DNA from 3 places in the Actinacidiphila reveromycinica genome. Region 2 is predicted to be linked to each of the others. Evidence: riboswitches for the same ligand, from Rfam matches in the RefSeq annotation. Region 2 holds a riboswitch; each other region holds the start of a gene.
What was found. A riboswitch is a leader RNA that binds a small molecule or an ion and turns the genes downstream of it on or off. The one in region 2 is predicted to bind cyclic di-AMP.
Positions count from the first base shown of each region.

Region 1: it holds a riboswitch for cyclic di-AMP, as region 2 does, so the genes downstream of both, RVR_RS00670 (C40 family peptidase) here and RVR_RS22580 (C40 family peptidase) in region 2, are expected to answer to the same signal.
Region 3: it holds a riboswitch for cyclic di-AMP, as region 2 does, so the genes downstream of both, RVR_RS15000 (M23 family metallopeptidase) here and RVR_RS22580 (C40 family peptidase) in region 2, are expected to answer to the same signal.

Region 1 is NZ_AP018365.1:149,870-153,115, reverse strand. Features, by position in the region: gene RVR_RS00680 (ABC transporter ATP-binding protein) at 1-404, shown strand, start outside; gene RVR_RS00675 (ABC transporter permease) at 394-1,281, shown strand; gene RVR_RS00670 (C40 family peptidase) at 1,298-1,795, opposite strand; cyclic di-AMP (ydaO/yuaA leader) riboswitch at 1,799-1,924, opposite strand; gene RVR_RS00665 (hypothetical protein) at 2,334-2,708, opposite strand; gene RVR_RS00660 (ATP-dependent Clp protease proteolytic subunit) at 2,715-3,246, opposite strand, start outside.
Region 2 is NZ_AP018365.1:5,304,226-5,307,471, forward strand. Features, by position in the region: gene RVR_RS22575 (hypothetical protein) at 399-758, shown strand; gene RVR_RS22580 (C40 family peptidase) at 850-1,923, opposite strand; cyclic di-AMP (ydaO/yuaA leader) riboswitch at 1,931-2,085, opposite strand; gene RVR_RS22585 (C40 family peptidase) at 2,264-3,246, opposite strand, start outside.
Region 3 is NZ_AP018365.1:3,641,346-3,644,591, forward strand. Features, by position in the region: gene RVR_RS15000 (M23 family metallopeptidase) at 195-1,418, opposite strand; cyclic di-AMP (ydaO/yuaA leader) riboswitch at 1,431-1,568, opposite strand; gene RVR_RS15005 (N-acetylmuramoyl-L-alanine amidase) at 1,960-2,586, shown strand; gene RVR_RS15010 (bifunctional nitrate reductase/sulfite reductase flavoprotein subunit alpha) at 3,025-3,246, shown strand, end outside.

The sequences.
Region 1 (3,246 bases), 5.2 Mb from region 2:
TCCGGGCCCGCGCGGCAGCGGGCGCCGCCGTCGTCTACACCACCCACTACCTGCCCGAACTGGTCGACCTGGACGCCACGTTGGCGGTGGCGCGGGACGGCCGCGTGGTCGCCCGGGGGGAGCGTGCCGCGCTCACCCGGGACCTGCCCGGCGAGATCCGGGTGACCCTCGACCCGTCCGCCCCGCGCCCGGACCTGCCCGAGGAACTGCGCGCCCGCACCCGCCCGTTCGGCCCGGACGGCCTGCGCGTCGCCACCCGCAACCCGCCCGCCGACCTCGCGGCGATCCTCGGCGCCGGCTGCGCGCCCACCGCGGTGGACGTACGCCGCCCCGATCTCGACGACCTGTACGCGGCGCTGGCCGCCGCCGCGCCGGGCCGCCAGGAGGTGTCCGATGCGGCATGACCCGGGGTCGCGCCCGCCCACCGATCCGCACGCGCGGACCGACCCGGAGCCGTACGCCGGGGCCCGCGCGCAGCCGCCCGCCGCTGCCGGCGCCGAGCCGCGCGGCTCGGCCCGCGCCGAGCCGCGCCCCGGTCTGCTGCGCACGGGGGTGCTGATCCGGCACAACACCGCGGTGCTGCTCAACGAACCGGGCCCGCTGATCGGCCGGTTGGTGATGCCGCTGATGATGCTGCTCGCCATGCGCCCGCTCTACCAGGCCGCCCAGGGAGGAGCGGCCGGTACCACGCAGGCGGTGATCGGCTCGCTGGTGATGTTCTCCCTGCTCGCGCTGTCGATCGTGGGCAGCTCGATCCTCTCCGAGCGGGTCTGGCGGACCTGGGACCGGCTGCGGGTGACCCCGGTGCGGCCGGTGGAGCTGCTGGTCGGCAAGGCCGTACCGGTACTGGGCGTGCTCGCCGCGCAGCAGGTGGTCGTCCTCGGCTTCGGCGTCGTGGTGTTCGGCATGCCCGTGGCCGACCCCGGCCTGCTGGTGGTCGCCTGCGCGGTGTGGGGTCTGGCCCTGCTCGGCATGGGCAGCGCCGTCGGCCTGCTCGCCGGCAGCTACGGCCAGCTCTCGGCGGTGCTCGACATCGGCGCCTTCCTGCTCACCACGCTCGGTGGCGCGCTGGTCCCGATCTCCACGCTGCCCGGCTGGGTCCGCGCGGTCGCGCCCGCCTCGCCGGGGTACTGGGGCGCCGACTGCCTGCGGCACGCCGCCGCGGGCGACACCGGCCGCACCCTGACCGGCATCGCGGTGCTGCTGGCCGTGGCGCTGGTCGGCGGCGCGGTGGCCGCGTGGCGGGTCGCCCGCGGCTGGGGCAGGGCCACGGCGATATGACGCCCCGTCAACCCGGTCAGTTCACCCGCCCGTACCAGACGGCGCTGGACCAGATGTGCTCCAGCCGTACGGTGGTGCCGGTCTTGGGCGCGTGCCAGATGTTGCCGCCGCCCGCGTAGATCCCCACGTGGTAGACGGAGGAGCCGGACGAGCCGCTGTGGAAGAAGACCAGGTCGCCGACCCGGCGTGAACCGGCCGAGATGTGCGTGGTGCCGTTGTACTGCGCGGCGGCGGTGCGCGGCAGTTGCTTGCCCGCCCGCTTGAACGAGTACAGCGTCAGGCCCGAGCAGTCGAAGCGGGACGGCCCGCTCGCGCCCCACTGGTAGGGCGAGCCCTTCTTCGACGCGGCGACGCTCAGCGCCTTGGCCGCCAGGGTGGCGGCGTCCGCCCGCTGCGCGGCGCCGGGCAGCAGGCTGGGGACGGCGACGGCCGCCGCGGTGAGCAGGGAGGCGGCTCCGAGCCGCGAGAGCCGGGAAGCGGCCGGCCGGAAGCAGATGCGGTTGGGCGTACACATGCGCAACCCTTCGTCATCAGCCTGCGAAGGGTGACCTGTCGGGTTCGGGCTGGCGAAGACGCCCGGCCGCATGCAGCGGCTTCACCCCAAGGGTGCTCCGGCGCCCGCCGGGTCCGGCGGGCGCGGACCGACCCGTCGTGCTGGGTCCTCCGCTCCTGCCACTGCACTCGTGTCGACCTGGCATCCGCGCGTCGGCAGGACTGGGCATCCGCACGGACCGCCCCGCCACGGCGGCGGGGGCTTGTCGTCACCACGGATCGTTACGCATACGACACGGCGGCGCCGGGACAGAAACGCGCGATGTGAGCTTCGTCACATCTCCGCCGTCCGGGTGGACCCTCGCGTCCGCCGTCCGCCGGCCGGGCGCCGCCGTACCGCCTGAACTGCACGGACGGGGGCGGCGACGGAGGATGTCCAGTCGACACGCGCAATCGCGCACCCGTTTGCGGCGGCGGCTTCCGCTACGCCGATGGGCTGACCCACCAGGTCGGCCGTGTCGCGCATACCGGTGACGGATGGTGAGCGTCGGCGGGTCGGGTCAGGGGTGGGCGGGTCCGCCCGAGCCGCCCGAGCCGCCCGAGCCGCCGGGGCCGTCCCGCCCCTCCGCGCCCTCGGTCGGCGCGGGGGCGACCGTGACCCGCGCGGCGCGCCGCTCCCCGTCCAGCACCCGCAGGGCGCGGCCGAGCGTCGTGTGGTGCAGGTCCGTCTCGCCGCGCAGGTGCATCACCGTGAGCGCGTCCCGCAGTGCCACCGCCCGACCGACGAGCGCCTGTGCGGCCCGTAGCGCCGTGTAGGTGTCGGTGGTGCGGGAGGGGTTGATCCGGCCCATCAGGTCGACCAGTTCCAGGTAGCAGTCGACGAGTTCGCCCTCGGAGCGGGTCAGGGCGGGCAGCGGCGGGAGTTCGGCGGCCACGCCGGCTCACCGCGGGCCGGTGCCGCGCGCGCCCGTCCCGCCCGGGCCGGTGCCGCGCCTGCCCGGACCGCCCAGGTCCGCGCCCGTCTTGCGGCTGGTGGTGAGCAGGTCCGCCACGCCGTACGCGACCGCTGCCTCCGCGTCGAAGATCGTGTCGCGCTCCAGGTCCGATGCCACCCGCTCCGCCGTCTGCCCGGTGTGCCGGACCAGCAGGGCCTCCAGTTGGTCGCGGGTGCGCAGCATCTCGTTGGCCTGGATCTCCAGGTCCGAGACGTCGCCCTGCACCACGTCGCCCATCGAGGGCTGGTGGATGAGGACGCGCGCGCCCGGGGTGATCATCCGCTTGCCCGGCGCGCCGGCCGCCAGCAGGACGGCGGCCGCCGACGCGGCCTGGCCGATGCACACCGTCGCCACGTCGCAGGTCACGAACTGCATCGTGTCGTAGATGGCGGTCATCGCGGAGAAGGAGCCGCCGGGGGAGTTGATGTAGATGCTGATGTCCTGGTCGGGCGACGCGCTCTCCAGGTGGATGAGCTGG
Region 2 (3,246 bases):
CGCGGCCCGCCGGGCCGACCGGCGGGACCGGGGCGGGGGCCGGGCCGCGGCGGTGGCGACTGCGGCGACTGTGCGAGGCCATGCGGCCGTCACTCCTTCGTCGGGGAGGCCCGGCGGCACCGTGCACGGGGGAACGCGGCGCCGCCGGGCCCGGCGGAGGTGGCCGCGCCGGGGACGAGCCGTCGGCGATGGGTACCGGCCACCTGCCAGTGACGCTAAACCTGCCCCCGACCCCACCCGGGCCCACTGTCCGGGACTGCCCGCTTTCCGTCGCGGCCGACCGGATCCGACCGCCGTCCGACGGGTGACCCGCCCGCATCCGGGCGCCGGGCGACCGAAGCCCGCGATACGGCACCCCGCCCGCCGCCCGGTGCTATGCGCGCCGTAGGGTCCGGCGCATGGACACCCTCATCAATGTCTTCGTCGGGCTGCACATCATCGGCATCGCGGCGCTGCTGGGCGGCTTCCTCACCCAGCTCAAGGCGATGGGCCGGGTCGGTGCCGCGCCGCGCTTCGTGCCCGGCATGCTCTACGGGGCCTGCGCGATGCTGGTCACCGGTGTGGCACTCGTCGGTCTGGCGCACGCCGACGACCGGCACCTGAGCAGCGTCAAGATCGGCGTCAAGCTGGCCGTGCTGCTGGTGATCCTCGGGCTGGTCTACGTCAGGCGCGACGAGGAGGAGGTCGACGCGGTCTCCTTCGGCGCGGTCGGCGGCCTGACCGTCGTCAACATCTTCATCGCGGTGCTCTGGACCTGAGCGCGCCGACCGCCGACACCGCGCCGGCGGACGGCAGCGCGCCGACCGCCGGCACCGCGCCCTCCGCCGAATCCGGCGCGGGCGCGGGCGGTCAGACGATGCGGCGCGCCGTGGCGAACGGCATCCAGCTCAGCGGGGCGACCTCGACCGACGCGCCCGTGTGCGGGGCGTGCACGATGTTGCCGTTGCCGATGTAGATCCCGACGTGGCTGAGGCCGGAGTAGAAGAACACCAGGTCGCCCGGGCGCAGGTCGGCCTCCGAGACCGCGGTGCCGTCCTTGGCCTGGTCCCAGGTGGTGCGCCCGATGCTGACCCCCGCGGCCTTGTAGGCGGCCTGGGTCAGGCCCGAGCAGTCGTACGAACTGGGGCCGGTGGCACCGAAGACGTACGGCTTGCCCTGCTGCGCCAGCGCGAACTGGATCGCGGCGGCCGCGCGGCCGGTGGCGCTGCCGGTGTAGGTCGGGGTGGTGCCGGACGACGACGAGGAGGAGGACGACGAGGACGACGACGTGGTCGTCTTCGGCCGCTGCAACGCGGCGAGCTTGGCCTTCTGCGCGGCGGTGAGGGTGTTGAGCAGCTTCTGCGCGGCGGCGAGCTTCGTCTGGACGTTCTTCTTCTGCGTGGCGAGCGTGCTCTGCGAGCTGGTCAGCTGCTTCAGGCTCGCGGTGGCCTGGGCGCGCTGGACGGACGCCTGCTCCTGCTGGATCTTGAACGTCTTGAGCGCCTGCTCCTGCGTGGCGGTCAGCCGGTCCAGCAGGTGGTTCTGCGACAGGAAGCTCTGCGGGTCGTCCGAGAAGAGCAGTTGCGTGGTGGAGCCGAGACCGCCGGTGCGGTACTGCTCGGCCGCGAACTGCCCCAGCACGCGCCGGGACTCGTTCATCTGCTCGGTCTTGTCGGCGACCTGGGCGAGCAGCTGGTTGGTCTTGGTGCGCTGCGCCGCCGTCTTCTCCTTGGCCTGGTCGTACTGCTGGGTGGCGACCTCGGCCTGCTGGTTGAGCGTGTCGACCTGCTTCTTGACCTCGCTGATGGAGGGCTTCGCGGGGGCCGCGTTCGCCGTCTCGCTCAAGAGGGTGACCGATGCCAGGGCCGCGGTGGTGATCCCGACGGCGGCCCGCGCGCCCGTCGACGCGAGTATCGGGGTGCGCGGCTTGCGGTGCGACGCCAAGGAGGCGACTCCTTCCGTGGACCGCCGACCGGGTTAGCTGACGGGTTCGGGCGGGGAAGGTCGCCCTACGGGGCCGGCGCTCGTCGCGTCTGCCCCGATTCACCCCGAAGTGCTCCTGGGTCCCCGGCTCCGGCCGGTGGCCGGATTAGGCGGAGGCGGTGCGCTGCCGGACCGTTGCCGGCGGGAGGCGGACCACCTAGCGGGCTACCGTAGTCAACTTCGCGGCATCTTGGGAAGTTTGGATTGCAATGTGACCGAAATCGCTTTGTGACCTTGGGTTTTACCGGAGGGCTCGACGGACATCCGGGTCATGCGGTGGCGACACGGACGACAGCTGCCATTACGGGCGGACGGCCGCGTAGAAGGGCATCTCGGTGATGGGGGCGATCTTCACCACGGTGCCGGTGTGCGGGGCGTGGATCATCTCGCCGTCGCCGATGTAGAGCCCGACGTGGCTCACGTCGCTGTAGAAGAAGATCAGGTCGCCCGGCTGGAGGTCGGACTCCGCCACCCTGGTGCCCACGTTCACCTGGTCGTAGGTGGTGCGCGGCAGGTCGATCCCGGCGGCCTTGTAGGCGGCCTGGGTCAGCCCCGAGCAGTCGTAGGAGTCCGGGCCGGTGGCGCCCCACACGTACGGCTTGCCGAGCTGCTTGCGGGCGAAGGCGATGGCCTGTTCGGCGGCGGTGGATCCGGCCGTCGAGGTGGTCGTGGTGGTGGTCGCGCTCGCCGCGGCCGCCGCCTTGGCCGCCGCCGCCTGCTTCGCCTTCTCCTGGGCCGCGAGCTTCTCGGCCTTCGCCTTGGCGGCCGCCTCCTGCTGCGCCTGCAACTGCGCCAGCCGCTTCTTCTCCTGGGCGTTGAGGCTGTTGAGGAGTTTCTGCGCGGCGCCGAGCTTCGTCTGCACGTCCTGCTTGGCGGACTTCAGCACGCCCTGCTGGGCGGTCAGCGTGGCCAGGCTCTTGGCCGCCTCGACCCGCTGCTGGGTCACCGCGACCTGCTGGGTCTGGTACGCCTCGACCGCGGCGTGCTCGCGCTTGCCCATCACGTCCGTCAGGTGCACCTCGTCGGCAAGGTCCTGCGGGTCGCCCGACAGCAGGTAGCGGCTGGTGGTCAGGTCGCCGCCGCTGCGGTACTGCGCCGCCGCGAACTCGCCCAGCACGCGCCGGGAGTCGTTGAGCTGCTGCGTCTTCCGGGCGACCTGCGCGAGCAGCTTGTTGACCTTGGTGTTCTGCCGGTCGGTCTGCTCCTGCGCCTGGTCGTACTTCTGGGTGGCCGCCTCGGCCTGCTGGTCGAGCGTGTCGACCTGCTTCTTGACCTCGCTGATCG
Region 3 (3,246 bases), 1.7 Mb from region 2:
GTGCTCGGCTCGACACGGGCTCGGGGTTGTCACGGGCTCGGGCTCGTCACCGGCTCGGCACGCGCCCTCTCCGCGGGCTGGGCGCGGGCCGGTTCCGGGAGGCGTGGACGCCTGACCGTCAGGCGGGGTGATGCCGGGGCCGGGCCGGGGAGCCGACCGGACCACCGGACCACCGAACCGCCGGGTTCGCCGGACTAGATGGCGACGTCGTGGGCGCGCAGCCAGGGCAGCGGGTCGACGGGGGCGGCGCCATCCGGGCGCACCTCCAGGTGGAGGTGCGGCGCGGGCACGTTGCCGGTCGCGCCGACGCGGCCGATGGTGTCGCCGGTGGTGACCCGGCCGTCGGTGACGACCATGGTCGACAGGTGGCAGTACCGGAGTTCGGTGCCGTCGTCGAGGGTCAGGACGACCCGGTAGCCGTCGCTGCCGGCCCATCCCGCGGAGGTGACGGTGCCGCCGTGCACGGCGTGCACGGGGGTGCCGGTCGGCGCGGTGAAGTCCTGACCGTTGTGCAGGTTGGCCCAGGGGTCGGTCTCGCCGAACCCGGCGCCGAGCGTGGCGCAGGCGACCGGCTTGATGTACGAGGCGGCGAGCCGGGCCAGGCGCTCGGCCTCGGCGCGGACCGCCGCGGCGGCCTCCTCGCGGACCTTCTCCTCGGCGGCGGCCTTCGCGGCGGCGACCTGCTCGCGCACCTTGCGCTCGGCGGCCTCCCGGGCGGCCTGCGCGGCCTCGGCCCTCTCGACCACCTCGCGCTCGGCGCGGGCGACGGCCTCGCGCTGGGCGGCGACCTGGCCGAGGAGGCGCGCGCAGAGGGCCGCGCCGGGGTCGGCGGGAGCGGCCGGCTCGGCTTCTGCCACGGGCCCGGCCTCAGGTCCGGTGGGCGCGGGGTCCTCGTCGGCGACGGCGGGCCCGGGGTCCCGGACCGGGGCGAGGTCCAGGGCGGTCCGCGCGGCGAGCGCCTCGTCGGCGACCGGGCCGGCGGTCCCGGCCTCGTCCGGCTCCACCGGGGCGGGCTCGGCGACAGGCCGCGTCAGCAGGGTCGTCGCCCCGGCGGCGGCCGGTGCGGCGGACTCCGGCGCGGGGAGGGTCAGCGCGCTGGGGTCGTACGACGGCGGGCCGGCGAGCGGGGCGCCGCCGATCACGGCGTCGGGCAGCGGGTACCGGGCGGGGCGCGCGGCGGGCTCGGCCGCGGGGGCCGGGGCCAGGCCGGCCGCTCCGACGCTGGCGAAGGCCGCGAACGCGGGAACGGGGGCGGGCGCGGGGGCGCCCAGCGGACCCGGAGAGGTCAGAGCGGCGGAAGTGCCGTTCGCCGTGAGGCCGTTGGCCCGCTGGCGCGGAAGCCGGAGGTCGTCCCGCTCCTGGCCGGCGAAGTCGCCGTCGGGGCGGGCGGGTGCGTAGGCAAGCTGGTCGGACGCCACGACGGGCGCTCTCCTTTCCTTCCCTCTCGCCTACCGGGTTAGCTGACGGGTTCGGAGGAAGAAGGTCTCCTACGGGCCTGAACGCTGCCCGATTCACCCCATTTTCTCGGGTCCCCGGTTCCCGCGGACGGGATTCGGCAAGCGCGCGGTCCGCCGTCCTGGCGGCGGCGGTGACGACCGCGCTGCGTTATCGAACGTTAATAGAGCCGGAGTCGTTTTCCAAGCCGAATCCGAGAGTTGGGCGTGAGAACAAAGCAGGGTGGGTAGGGATGGAGCGGTCATATCGGTCAGCCGATGTGGCCGGGAAGTGATGTGAGCGTGCATCAGTCGTTATCGGAACGGGGGCTCGGTGGCCACGGTGCGTGAGCGGGCGAACTCGGCGCGCAGGCGGCCGCGGGGATCGCGCGGCCGATCCGCCAGTGGCATGGACCTCTGCCATTGCGCGAACCGCTTGGCAGGTCGCGGACGCGCGCCCCACGATGGGCGGGCCCGACGTTCTTGTCATGAACTTGACCATCCGTGACCCCACAGGGAGCCCCCCATGGAACGCCCCGACAGCCCTCGACTCCCCCACACCCGACGGTCGTTGCTGCGCAGCGGCCTCGCGCTCGGCACCGCCGCGGGCGCCGCGCTCACCGGCGGGCTGTGGGCCGGCAGCGGCCGGGCCTCGGCGGCCGCCGCCGTCGACTACCCCGGCGCCACCTGGGCTCCGGCCAGCACCGCCAACTACACGGCGTCCAACCGGCCCACGACCTACGCGATCGACATGGTCGTCATCCACGTCACCCAGGAGACCTTCGCCGACACCATCAGCCTCTTCCAGGACCCCGCCCACGCCGCCACGGCGCACTACGTCGTGCGCTCCGCCGACGGCGCCGTCGACCAGTGCGTCCGGGAACACGACGTGGCGTGGCACGCGGGCAACTGGGACTACAACACCCGCAGCATCGGCATCGAGCACGAGGGCTGGGTCGACGACGCGTCCTGGTTCACCGACGCGATGTACCACGCATCCGCCGCCCTCACGGCCGAGATCTGCGGCAAGTACGGCATCCCGAAGGACCGGCAGCACATCATCGGCCATGTCGAGGTGCCGGGCACCGACCACACCGACCCGGGCCCGAACTGGGACTGGGTGCGGTACATCCGGCTGGTGAACGGCGGCTGAGGCGGGGCGGGGCGCGGGCGGTGCGGACGCGGGGCCGCGCGGATGCGGGGTGACTGGCGGCGCGGCCCGGGGCGGTACGGCCCGGGGCGGTACGGCCCGGGGCGGGGCGGCCCGGGGCGGGGCGGGCCGTACGGCCCGGGGCGGGGGCGGGGCGCGGGATGTGGGGGGCGCGATCCTCACACCCGGGTGACGGTGCCTGTGCAGGGGGCGTAACCGGCCACGCTTCGCGGGCGTGACCGGGGCGAAACCGGCCCTTCGTACGGTGCGACGGTCAGCCGTACCCGAGAGGGGAGCCGCGTGTCCGCGACCGTGCCCGCACCCGCGACCGTGCCCGTGCCGGGGTCCGCACCCGCGTCCCCACCCCCCGGCGCGGGCGGGCCGGGCGGCGCGGCCGAACAGGTCCGCACGGTCTGCGCGTACTGCGGGGTGGGCTGCGGGATGGTGCTGGACGTCACGACCGGGCCGGACGGACGGCGCAGGGTGGTCAAGGCGTCCGGCGACAAGGAGCACCCGGCGAACTCCGGTCGGCTGTGCACCAAGGGCGCCACCACCGCGGACATGCTCGCCGCGCCCGGCCGGCTGACCACCGCCCTGGTCCGGGCGGAGCGCGGCGGCCCTGCCGAGCCGGTGCCGGTCGCCGAGGCGGTGGCGCGCACGGCC